4 regions of the Ureibacillus sp. GCM10028918 genome follow, and region 1 is predicted to be linked to each of the others. Evidence: riboswitches for the same ligand, from Rfam matches in the RefSeq annotation. Region 1 holds a riboswitch; each other region holds the start of a gene.
The links. Region 1 has a riboswitch for S-adenosylmethionine ahead of metA (homoserine O-acetyltransferase MetA). Riboswitches for the same ligand answer to the same signal wherever they lie in the genome.

Region 1 (3,199 bases):
GCATAAACCGGTACATCCCAATGCTCCACTAACTCAATGACTGCCCCTACATGGTCGAAATGCCCGTGGGTTAGCACTATGCCATTTGGACGAGCGTTTGGTCCAAAACGCTTTTCTGCTTCTTTAATGATGGTATTAACAGATTTAGGCATCCCTGCATCCACTAATGTCCAGCCTGTTGAATTGTTTGCTTCGCCAATCATACACACATTGACTACCTGAATTGTAAAAGAGTATATATCAGGTCTTACTTCTTGACCTTTTCCACTTGAAACCGAGGTCATGGGTATATACTTATAATCCTCACCATAATTCATTTGTTCAGACATAATTTTGCCCCCTTCCAATAGTATTTTTTCTCTAAACCCGATGAATATTCATTCTATAATGATTTATTTCCACAAAATTGTAGGGTTTAATCAGATTTGGAAGTAATTGATGGGCAAAAATGATGTACTGCTTGAGAATTTGTTATTCATTATCATGATGAATACAAAAAGTCATCTATTACTGGCAAAAAGTGGTGGTAATTAATAGTATGAAACACAATAATCCTTCCACAAATAAAATCATCTCAATACCGGAAATAAATTTCCAAATAGAAAAGCCATGTGTTTTAAACACATGGCTCACTTACTAAATATGGAATTCTATCGTATCCTCAACATAGTGCCAATCAAATGGTGTTTCTTGGTAAACATAGTAGTTTAACCAGTTGTAGAAAAGAAGATATGATTGAGCCCGCCAAGTATTTTTGGGTGTCTTGTTCGGGTCATTATCCGGGAAGTAGTTCACGGGAATGTCTACCGAGTCCCCTTTTTCTATATCCCGTGCATATTCATCTGCCAACGTTGTCGCATCATATTCTAAATGGCCAGTGATCATAATATGCTTCGTGTCTTTTGATTGTACAATAAATGGACCCGCTTCTTCTGAGTAGCTAAGTAAATGCAATTCCGGATGATTACGCACTTCCTCTAACGAAACAGAAGTGTGGCGAGAGTGCGGTGCAACATATTCATCACTAAATCCGCGCACTAAATCGACAGTTAAATCAGTAATCACATGGGAATATATGCCCGAGCATTTTTTAGGAAGCTCAAATTTTCCGATATTGAAATGTTTATAAAGGGCCGCCTGTGCGCCCCAACAAATATACATACAGGAAGTAACATTCACTTTAGCCCAATCCATAATGTCACTAATTTCTTCCCAATAGATTACATCCTCAAATTCCATACGTTCAACTGGAGCACCTGTAATAATCATGCCATCGAATCTGCGATGCTTAATTTCGTTAAAGGTCTTATAAAAAGTATCTAAATGTGATTTCGAAACATTTCTAGAAGCATATGTAGCAGTGTTTAAAAATGTAACATTTGTTTGTAATGGTGTATTCCCTAGTAAACGTAATAGCTGTAACTCCGTTTTCTCTTTTTCAGGCATTAAATTACAAACTAAAATATTTAATGGTCGAATTTGTTGTGTGCTTGCGCGATCTTCTTCCATAACGAAAATTTTCTCTTTGCGCAATATTTCCCCAGCAGGTAAATTCTTTGGTATATTAATCGGCATTCTTGTTCCCCCATTTCTTAACATGCCAAATTCATTCTATCTATACAATAAAAAACCTCCCATTCCAGCGTGAGAATGAGAGGGTATTAGATATACGCGCACTCTTATCTCCCAAGACACTTATGTCTTGCTGGAATTAGCACCTTTCTAACGATGTTAGAGGTTGCTGAAGCTTCATCGGGCCATATCCCTCTGCTTCTCTTGATAAGATAGATGAAATTAAACTAATCGTAACACGGTTCATATATATTTGCAATATTCTAGATTTCAATTAATTCAATTAATCGAATTTTTACATAGAGTCTTTACTTGAGACCATCAGTCTAATGGTAATTTTTGTCTCCATGATGATTTTTCATTTTCCTGGATGAGGTTTTCTAAATGATCATCCCACTTTTTCATCAACGTATTCCAAACACGAGAGAAGAATAAATCCTTTTCTTCATCATAAAGCAGAAATTCTACACATGGCACGTCATTTACTTGGACATCTTCGACAGAATCAATGGAAGTGATAAAAAGTTTTTCCCGCTCATCCTCAATTTCTTCATCATTGTCATCTTTTTTCGAACGAATTGCTTCTACCATAAAGCGATCATCGATAGGAAGTTCATCTTTTTGAATTTGATAACGGAAAATTTGCTCTGGAAAATCTTCAAATTCCAGCACTTCTTCTATATCCCCGACTAAAAAGTTCTTATGCGTAGAACTATATAAAATCTCGGTGGAGGTTGCCTCCTGCTCCTCTTCAAATACCCCATTGGCAAACTGCTTTTGCCCTTTTTCTGTTAATTGAAAGTATGAATCCACTTTCTCAATTAACCCTGTCTTTTGCATTTTCGATAACAAATCTTCCACAAAAAGCTGCTCTACGAGGAGTATTTCGCTGATTTGTTCGGAACTTTGAAATTTTGTATCTTTCAATGATAGAAAGAGCATTTTCATTAAAATATCCATTTTCGTTCGTCTGACTGGCTTATATGTGACTTCTAATGTACGAACAGGAACACACCAAGTATCAGATTCTAGTATCACAGCTTTTGATTTATTTGTTAATTCTAACTCAAGCTTCTGCTGTAAGGATTGTAGTTCCATCGTGTTCTCCTTTTATGAAATAAAACTCTCAATTGTATTTCGATACCCATTTTGTGACTTCACTGTATTTAGAAGTGTTTTATACATTTTACGGGTCTCTTCTTTTTTGGGACGGTTGACAAACATTTCTGTACTTCCGATTAACACAAGTAATTCCCTGGCACGTGATAAGGCAACATTTAAACGACGATAATCTTTGGCAAAACCAATATCCCCGTGTTTATTATCGTTATTGCGAACCATACTTACTAAAATCACATCCATCTCCATTCCCTGGAACTTATCGACAGAACCAGTTCGAATGTGTAGATGAGGAAGGTTCAACTCTTGTTCAATAAGTCTGTTAATTCGTTTTACTTGTGCTGCATAAAAACTAATTACTCCAATAGATTTTAATTCATCTTCTGGCATTAATCCTTTGTCTTTAGCTTTCGCCGTTGCTTCGTTCAGATCAATCAACATATTTCGGATTACTTGGAGCTCGGACTCATTCAGCAAACTTGAGCCTTCCTTCATGCGCTCTTCAAAG
Region 2 (3,199 bases), on a different contig from region 1:
TCTGTACCTGCTAATTTTGAAGTAAAACCACTCAGGAAGTGGTACATCGCTTGTTCTTTTGTTAACTTACTGATTGGAGGCAGCACACCAAAAGCATCAGCAGTTAAAAATACAATTGTTTTTGGATGTCCTGCAACAGATGGCATGACGATATTATCGATAAAGTGAATTGGATATGCAGCACGCGTATTTTCAGTTAGAGAACCATCATCGTAGTTAGGAATGCGAGATTCCGGGTCAACAACAACGTTTTCTAATACAGTCCCAAAACGAATTGCATTATATATTTCTGGTTCTTTTTCGGCAGAAAGGTTAATTGTTTTTGCGTAGCATCCACCTTCAATGTTGAATACACCGTTATCTGACCAACCATGCTCGTCATCACCAATTAATTTACGGTTGCTATCTGCCGATAAAGTAGTTTTACCAGTGCCAGATAGACCGAAGAATAAAGCAACATCTCCTTCTTCACCTACGTTAGCCGAGCAATGCATAGAGAAAATGTCGTTTTCTGGTAAAAGGTAGTTCATTATACCGAAGATCGATTTTTTCATTTCTCCAGCATATTCAGTACCACCGATTAGAATAATTTTCTTTTCTAGTGAAACGATGATAAATGTTTCAGAAGCTGTGCCATCAACTGCTGGATCAGCTTTAAAGTTCGGAGCTGATACAATAGTAAATTCTGCATTATGAGCAGCTAGTTCTTCGTTAGTTGGACGGATGAATAATTGATGACAGAATAGATTGTGCCATGCGTATTCGTTAATAACTTGAATTTGCAGCTGAGATTCTTTGTCTGCACCAGCATATCCTTTGAATACATATAGCTCTTCTTTTTCTTTTAAATAGTTGACCACTTTTATATATAGATTATCAAACACTTCAGCAGAAATCGGACGGTTAACATTACCCCAGTCGATTTTGTCTTTTGTGCTTTCTTCTTCTACGATATATTTATCTTTAGGAGAACGACCAGTATATTTGCCTGTTTCAGCACGTAATGCACCTTCAGCAGTTAATGTAGCTTCTCCACGTTCTGTAGCTTTTTCCACTAATTGTGGTACGGATAATTGAACTTTAATATTTTCGCCGTTTAATAATTCCTTCAGCTCATTTGCAATTTCTACTGAATTCATCGATTAAATACCATCCTTTTTATAGAATTCCCTAAGTGCCGGGAGGTTTGATTATTTTCAAAAATAGTATAACACATTGAATTAATTAGTCTATACTAGTCCGGAAAATTATTTTTAAATCTTTAAACTTTTAATAGAATTAGTCAAAAACGATTGACAAGTGACCCTACATTACGTAAGATGTACTATTGAACGGATACTCTTATCCCGAGTTGGTGGAGGGTCAAGGCCCTATGAAACCCGGCAACCTGCGTTATTTATTTAACGCGATGGTGCCAACCTGATGCAAGGGAATACCCTTGAACGATAAGAGTGAAAGGTAATGTTATGAATCCACAATTCCTTTTACTCATGTCTTAACTAGAGTAAAAGGAATTTTTTTTTTCTAATTGGAACACAATGATGAGGATAGCATTTTTTTCTATTTTTATCTGTGCCTTTCTAAATCCATGTATTTGTATAGACCGTATATACACATTTTAGATTGTAGTTTTATTATGTCCAGTATGCAGATTTTAAAGAAATAAGATTATTGATTACTGTGACAAATGTTAAGCTGAAATTTTGTTCGCTTACTGTTTTATACGAGAGTAATAATAAAACATTAATTCACATTTACCTAACTTATATTCTAAAGTAGGAAAGAATGAACAAGTTAAATGGTAACGGCTGAAATACCGATCGAGTAGAGCGGGTTAAACATGGATAATGAGTACCGTATCAACAACGAGAATTTATCTCGCTATAAACTTAGGAGGAAACGAAATGACAAACCGTAGACTGTTTACATCAGAAAGTGTAACAGAAGGACACCCAGATAAAATTTGTGACCAAATCTCAGATGCAATTTTGGATGCGATTTTAAAAGAAGACCCAAATGCTCGTGTAGCTTGTGAAACAACCGTGACAACTGGTTTAGTGCTGGTTGCAGGTGAAATCACAACTTCAACATATGTAGATATTAAAGGAATTGTTCGGGATACTGTAGCAGAGATTGGCTATACTCGCGGAAAATATGGTTTTGACGCAGAAAACCTAGCTGTGTTAGTAGCAATTGGCGAGCAATCACCAGATATTGCACAAGGAGTTGACCAAGCTTTAGAAGCTCGTGAAGGATTCATGACTGACGAGGATATTGAAGCGATTGGAGCAGGGGACCAAGGATTAATGTTCGGGTTTGCATGTAATGAGACACCAGAACTTATGCCACTTCCAATCAGTCTTGCACACAGACTAGCTCGACGCCTAACAGAAGTGCGAAAATCTCAAGAACTTTCTTACTTGCGTCCTGATGGTAAAACTCAAGTAACTATCGAGTATGATGAAAATAACAAGCCGGTACGTGTAGATACGATTGTTATTTCTACTCAACACGATGAAGAAGTTACGTTAGAACAAATCCATGAAGATATCAAAGAAAAAGTCATTAATGTAGTGGTGCCTGCTGACTTAATTGATGCGAACACAAAATACTTTATTAACCCAACTGGCCGTTTTGTAATCGGTGGTCCAAAAGGCGATGCAGGTCTGACAGGTCGTAAAATTATTGTAGATACTTATGGTGGGTATGCTCGCCATGGTGGTGGTGCATTCTCTGGTAAGGATGCGACAAAAGTTGACCGCTCAGCAGCATATGCTGCAAGATACGTTGCAAAAAATATTGTAGCTGCGGGTCTGGCCGAACGTGCTGAAGTACAATTAGCTTATGCAATCGGTGTTGCCCGACCTGTATCAATTGCCATTGATACATTTGGAACTGGAATCGTGAAAGAAGAACAATTAGTAGAATGGGTAAGTGAATTATTCGATTTACGTCCTGCTGGCATTATTAAAATGCTTGACCTTCGTAGACCAATCTACAAACAAACAGCTGCTTATGGACACTTTGGTCGTACTGACTTAGACGTGCCATGGGAAAATACAGATATCGCTGGGCAACTAAAAGAAAAAGCTGGAATTTAACTTTTCCACTTATTAAAACTGAAACCGAGTAGATAAAGTCGATATTCGACTTTTTCTACTCGGTTTTTTTGTTAATTCTAAAAAAAGTAGGTACCTAG
Region 3 (3,199 bases), on a different contig from region 1:
ACAAGCAATTCTTTTGTTGTGAACTTGGGCACCCCATATGGGCGATGAACAAGCTGGAATTGACCATATTCTAAATGCCATTCTTTAGCTGGTATTAGTAGATGCTGATCTTCAAACTCTTTATATGCCTCGAAAACTTCTTTTACATAATAATTCTTTTCTATAAAATTTGTAGTTTCTTCTTCAAAGGCTGTATGTCCAAAGTTTTTGTACCAAAGATTATCTACTACAGCTAATAGGCGCTGAAGTGAGAACGAATTAATAAACGTACCTTTTTCATTTAGTTCATATATCAAATATGCCGCAAAATTTTGCGCGCTATAAATATTCCCCATTTAACAACACTCCTTTTACACCCGTTAAAACAACCCGACTATTAGATTGTAAGTGACTGATTTTAATTCCGATAATTTTGCTCTATATTAATTATTATACAAATCAGACACCTTTATGTCAATAAAACAAATAGACTTACTTGGTATTCAAGTCTAGATAGCCGAATGAATGGCACTTGATAGAATTGGTGAAAAGATCCCTTTTACGAATGAAGTGAAAAGTCTATTTCACCAATCCTTGTATTCTAATTAAACGTTTGCTTGCGAAACAGATTCAATTGCTTTTGTTAAAGCCTGTTTTAAATCTGCAATGATATCTTCTACAGCCTCTAGTCCAACTGATAAGCGAATGAGCTCTTCAGATACACCTGCCACTTTTAACTCTTCTGGAGATAGTTGTTGATGTGTTGTTGAAGCTGGATGAATAATTAGAGATCTGGCATCTCCTACATTGGCTACATGAGAGAATAGCTGCACATGATCAATCACTTTACTTCCCACTTCGCGGCCACCTTTAATGCCAAATGTAAGCATGGAGCCGAAACCATTTTTTAAGTATTTTTTCGCTAATGAATGCGATGGGAAGTTTTCTTTGCCTGGATAATTGACATATTCCACGAATGAGTGGTTATCAAGGTATTGTGCAACCTTCTGTGCATTTTCTCCGTGTTTTGTATAACGCAAATGAAGCGTTTCTAGACCTTGCAGGAAGTTAAATGCACTGTCTGCACTAAGGGTTGGACCGAAGTCGCGCAATAATTGAACACGCAATTTTGTTGCAAAGGCAGCACCCGCTGTATCAATCCCAAAACGAATGCCATGATATGACTCATCCGGTTCAGTGAAGCCTGGGAAGCGTCCACCTGTCCAGTCAAATTTACCGGCATCCACTACGATACCTCCAATTGTCGTACCATGACCACCAATCCATTTTGTTGCAGAATGTACAACAACATCTGCTCCAAATTCAATCGGGTTTGATCCGTATGGGGATGGGAAGGTATTATCGATGATTAACGGAAGTCCATGCGCATGAGCAATTTCCGCTACTCGTTCAATATCTAAAATGTTGAGACTTGGATTACCAACCGTTTCTGCAAAGATTGCTTTTGTTTTGTCCGTAATCGCCGCTTCAAAATTCTCTGGATTGCTTTCATCTACAAATACAGTTGTAATGCCGTAGCGTGGTAAAGTATTTGCAAGTAAGTTATACGTACCCCCATATAACGAACCTGCCGAGACAATTTCATCCCCGGTACCAGCTACATTCAAAATAGAAAAGGCTATTGCAGCCGCACCTGACGACAAGGCAACTGCAGCTGCCCCTCCTTCAAGCAATGCAACACGTTTTTCAAAGACATCAACAGTCGGGTTCATAATACGCGAGTAGATATTTCCGGGTTGTTCCAGGGCGAACAATTTCCGCGCGTGCTCCGTACTTTCAAAAGCATACGCCGTTGTTCTGTAAATGGGTACTGCGATTGCTCCTGTCACTGGATCAGGTGTTTGCCCACCATGAAGCAATTGTGTTTCCGGTCGTTGTTGTGACATGTTTCTTCCTCCTAAATTAGAATCGATGGCAGATCTTTTTTTGAGGAGGACCTTATGGAAAAACAAAAGCCCTCTTCTAAGAAGAGGGCTGCAAAGTTGCAATTTTTCCTCCCCTTATCTTTCAGATCTAATCAAAATCTGTAGGAATTAGCACCTTTGCGTAAATACGCCGGTTGCTGGGCATCGTAGGGCCTAGTCCCTCCGCCTCTCTGGATAAAGGTATTTGATTCATGTTCCATCGTTAGAACTTACTATAATTCATAGTAATCAACTGTGTCAACTACATTTTTAAAATATTTCGATAATATCTGAAACATCTTATATAATCATAGAGTATATTGTAAAAAGCACTTTTTTCGAAAGGAGTTTTCACTTTGCTTTCTGCCATTATTATTATACTTTTAGCAGGTTACCTAATCGGCTGCATTCACGGCTCTAATATTGCCAGATTATTATCGGGCGTTAACTTAAAGGAAGTTGGTCATGGCAATGCAGGAGCATCTAACGCCACCCTGTCCCTAGGTTGGAAATATGGTGCACTCGTTGCTTTGATTGACATTGGAAAAGGGGCAGTGGCTATTGTTTTGCTGCGTATATACTTAGTAAACTCTGGCTCTTTTACCGATGAACAAACATCTCTTTTACTATACCTTATTGGGGCAGCTGTCATCCTGGGCCATAACTTCCCGATCCATATGAAATTTCGTGGTGGAAAAGGGACTGCTTCCTTAATCGGCATTTTTATTGCACTTGATTGGAAATTCGGGTTACTTGCTGTACTTGCCTTTGTGGTTGCATCACTTTTAACGAATTATTTGCTGATTGGCGTTTTCCTTTTGTACATTTTATTCGTAGTAACTGCGCTTCTAGGCGAACCGACAATATGGCCCTTTATCATTACTCTGGCTTTATTTTTAATTGCCCTTTATCTTCACTTCGAAAATATCAACCGCATACGTTCAGGTACAGAACCGAAAGTTACATCGGCTTTTAAGAAGAAGGGCTGAGCTAGACCGGGGAAAACTTCTAGAAACCCTTCTTCTTTGAAAAAATAACAAAATATACTAATATAGCCTTATGGAGCACCTTGCTCTGTAAGGCTTTAATTATGCATTTTTTTAAGGGGAGGAAATGAAATGTCAGCAAAAGATTTATTACGCAGTCATACGTCTGTAAGAAAATATACAGGTGAAGCAATTCCAAAAGAAACAGTTGTGGATTTAATCCAAACGGCTCAAATGGCAGCGAGTTCTCACTTTGTACAAGCCTATAGTGTAATTTGGGTAACAGATGAAGAGAAAAAGCAAAAATTA
Region 4 (3,199 bases), on a different contig from region 1:
CACTACATTATTTAAAACGTCAAGCACCGAGTGGTGAGCCGATTCGCTACATACTAGCAGAGAAGAATTCTTATATGGGTGGAAAAATGCATACTGTGCGTGAATCCGGCTTTATTATGGAAACGGGTGCCGATTCTATTGTTGCTCGTCACCCAAATGTCCTTGAACTTATAAAAGAGCTCGATTTTGAATCGGAATTAGTATATAACGAAACGGGTATATCGTATATTCATACAAATAATGAATTACATGCGATTCCAGCAGGTTCTACATTTGGTATACCAATGAGCTTGGAATCCTTGCAGGCAAGTACTTTAGTTTCTGAAGAAGGAAAACAGCGTGTTTTACAGGATGCTGAAATCCCTAATGATCGTTTTACAAAGGATAGTTCAATAGGGGACTTTCTAGAGTACTTCTTAGGAAAAGAAATAGTCGAGAAGCAAATTGCCCCGGTCCTTGCAGGGGTGTACTCCGGCGACTTATATCAGTTATCTCTTGCATCCACATTACCTTATTTGGTTGATTATAAGGACAAGTATGGCAGCATCATGAAGGGTTTTGAAGCAAATAGAGAGCAGTTTGATAAGGCAGCCAATAAAAAATTTATTTCATTTCGAAATGGACTTTCAGCTCTAATCAATCGCCTGGAGGAACTTCTTCCTGAAGTGGAATTCTATAAAAACATTGAAACAACAAGTGTGAAGAAAAATGGTGCGTTATATAATGTGAAGTTTTCCAATGGGGAAATGGTACAAGCAGATGTGGTTGTACTAGCAGTGCCGAATAACGTTGTTAAAAGTATATTAAATGATGAAGAACTTGATCGGGACTTAGGTAAGTTTACGAATGCTTCAGCTCTAACAATGTATTTGGGCTTTAGTCTACCGGATTCGATTTTACCTGCCGATGGGACGGGTTTTATCGTGTCTCATAATAGTGGTTTAGTTTGTAATGCATCAACATGGACTAGCAGGAAATGGAAGCACACTTCTTCGGATGGCAATTTGCTCGTTAGATTATTCTATAAAAACACGAATCCTCGATACGAAGAATTAGCTGCAATGACAACGGAAGAGTTAACGAAAGTTGCATTAGAAGATGTGAAGCTAAGCCTTAATATCCAAGATGAACCGATAGTGGTGAATGTAGCGAGATGGATCAATATGATGCCAAAGTATGATTTAGCTCATAAGGAAGCGTTGGACTCCTTATTAGTCGACTTAAATTCAAAATATCCAAATCTCTATATTGCAGGGAGCTCCTATTTTGGTGTAGGAATTGGGGCTTGTATTGAAAATGGAAAAAACACAGCCGATAAAATACTGAAAAGTCTAGCAGCAATCCAAAAGTAGAGTAATATCTCAAAAGTCTGAAAACTTATTGACGAAATCGCATTTTAAAGATATGATACGTTTTAACATATTAAAACTAAATAGAACTCTTATCAAGAGAAGTGGAGGGACTGGCCCGATGAAGCTTCAGCAACCAACAAAAATTGTAAGGTGCTAAATCCAGCGGCATAAGCCGAAAGATGAGGAGGATAGCAAAAACAAAAGCCTTCTTTTCATAAGAAGGCTTTTATTTTTTTATGGAAATAAGAAGGTTTATACGGATGATGTTGCTATGAGATAAATTGAGAAGTTCTAAAAGTATTAATTTTTCATGTGATATTCATTAAATAAGGTACGTGAAAAACTATTACACCGCATTAAATAAACGGAATATTTAGAATGAAAAAGGGGATGGGATGTATGGGGCTACTTGAAGTGTTAAAAACAAAAGTATTAACAGCCGATGGAGCAATGGGGACTCTACTATATTCATATGGTCTAGATAATTGCCATGAAGAAATGAATATTATAAAACCTGATTTAATTGAACAAATCCATCTTGAATATATAACTGCTGGAGCTGATGTGATTCAAACTAATACATACGGTGCAAATGCTATTAAACTCGCACGCTATGGTCTGCAAGCTAGAGTAAAGGAAATTAATGAAGCAGCAGTTTCCATCGCAAAAAAGGCAGTGGGGAACGGCAATCAGTTTATTTTGGGGTCAATCGGGGCAATACGTGGTGTGCGTAAAAGTGATGTGACACTTGATGAGATACTAGCGGCTATTAAAGAGCAAACAAGAGCTTTAATTGACGGGAAGGTAGATGGACTTTTACTTGAAACTTATTATAATCTTGAGGAGTTAACCGAAACGATTAAAATGCTGCGCACAGTAACTTCATTACCCATCATTGCACAAGTATCCATGCCTGAACCTGGCGTACTGATAAATGGGATGAACTTAAATGAAGCCCTTAAAGATCTTCAAGATTTGGGGGCTGATATCGTTGGGGTTAACTGTCGATTAGGTCCTCATCATACACTTCAAGCATTTGAAGGAGTTGAATTACCGGAAAAGGCATTTTTATCTGCTTACCCAAATGCGTCTTTATTAGATATCGAAGAGGGGCGAGTGATTTATGAATCAGAAGTTGATTACTTTGCAAGAGCGGCTGTGCAGCTACGAAACCAAGGTGTTCGACTGATTGGTGGATGCTGTGGCACAACGCCAAAGCATATTGAAGCAGCGAAAAAAAAACTAAGGCATTTAAAGCCAATTGAAGTGAAGATTGCGAAAGTGCAAAAGGAAATCTTCATTCGAGAGGCAGAACCTAGTAATTTAGAACCGCTTCACGAAAAGGTAAAACGTGAACGTTCTGTCATTGTTGAATTGGATACACCAAGACATTTAGAGATTGAAGCCTTCGTGGAAGGGGCCAAGACACTCTATAGCGAAGGTGCGGATATTATAATGATGGCGGATAATTCATTGGCATCTCCTCGTATTAGTAATGTTGCGATGGGCTCTATTTTGAAGCTGCAGCATGGTATCCGAACAATGCCTCATATTACTTGCCGTGATCGTAATTTAATTGGATTACAGTCGCACATAATGGGGTTAAATGCACTGGGTTTACATGATATTTTAACTGTAACAGGAGACCCAACAAAAGTAGGTGATTTTCCAGGGGCAACTAGCGTTTATGATGTGTCGTCCATGGAGTTAATTTCATTAATTAAAAAATTAAATGAAGGAATCTCTTTCTCAGGTAAACCTTTACGTAAAAAGGCAAACTTTTCTGTAGCTGCAGCCTTTAATCCAAATGTTCGAGTACTTGATCGAGCGGTGGCGCGTCTAGAAAA

Region 2: it holds a riboswitch for S-adenosylmethionine, as region 1 does, so the genes downstream of both, metK (methionine adenosyltransferase) here and metA (homoserine O-acetyltransferase MetA) in region 1, are expected to answer to the same signal.
Region 3: it holds a riboswitch for S-adenosylmethionine, as region 1 does, so the genes downstream of both, ACFQU5_RS09275 (O-acetylhomoserine aminocarboxypropyltransferase/cysteine synthase family protein) here and metA (homoserine O-acetyltransferase MetA) in region 1, are expected to answer to the same signal.
Region 4: it holds a riboswitch for S-adenosylmethionine, as region 1 does, so the genes downstream of both, ACFQU5_RS15110 (bifunctional homocysteine S-methyltransferase/methylenetetrahydrofolate reductase) here and metA (homoserine O-acetyltransferase MetA) in region 1, are expected to answer to the same signal.

The regions. Positions count from the first base shown of each region.
Region 1 is NZ_JBHTFK010000017.1:150,872-154,070, reverse strand. Features, by position in the region: gene ACFQU5_RS13675 (MBL fold metallo-hydrolase) at 1-329, opposite strand, end outside; gene metA (homoserine O-acetyltransferase MetA) at 637-1,575, opposite strand; SAM riboswitch class I at 1,677-1,786, opposite strand; gene ACFQU5_RS13665 (hypothetical protein) at 1,894-2,670, opposite strand; gene ACFQU5_RS13660 (AAA domain-containing protein) at 2,683-3,199, opposite strand, start outside.
Region 2 is NZ_JBHTFK010000014.1:15,370-18,568, forward strand. Features, by position in the region: gene pckA (phosphoenolpyruvate carboxykinase (ATP)) at 1-1,139, opposite strand, end outside; SAM riboswitch class I at 1,339-1,452, shown strand; gene metK (methionine adenosyltransferase) at 1,905-3,101, shown strand.
Region 3 is NZ_JBHTFK010000007.1:25,176-28,374, reverse strand. Features, by position in the region: gene ACFQU5_RS09280 (hypothetical protein) at 1-335, opposite strand, end outside; gene ACFQU5_RS09275 (O-acetylhomoserine aminocarboxypropyltransferase/cysteine synthase family protein) at 585-1,886, opposite strand; SAM riboswitch class I at 1,998-2,106, opposite strand; gene ACFQU5_RS09270 (glycerol-3-phosphate acyltransferase) at 2,261-2,893, shown strand; gene nfsA (oxygen-insensitive NADPH nitroreductase) at 3,023-3,199, shown strand, end outside.
Region 4 is NZ_JBHTFK010000018.1:25,773-28,971, reverse strand. Features, by position in the region: gene hemG (protoporphyrinogen oxidase) at 1-1,352, shown strand, start outside; SAM riboswitch class I at 1,439-1,538, shown strand; gene ACFQU5_RS15110 (bifunctional homocysteine S-methyltransferase/methylenetetrahydrofolate reductase) at 1,752-3,199, shown strand, end outside.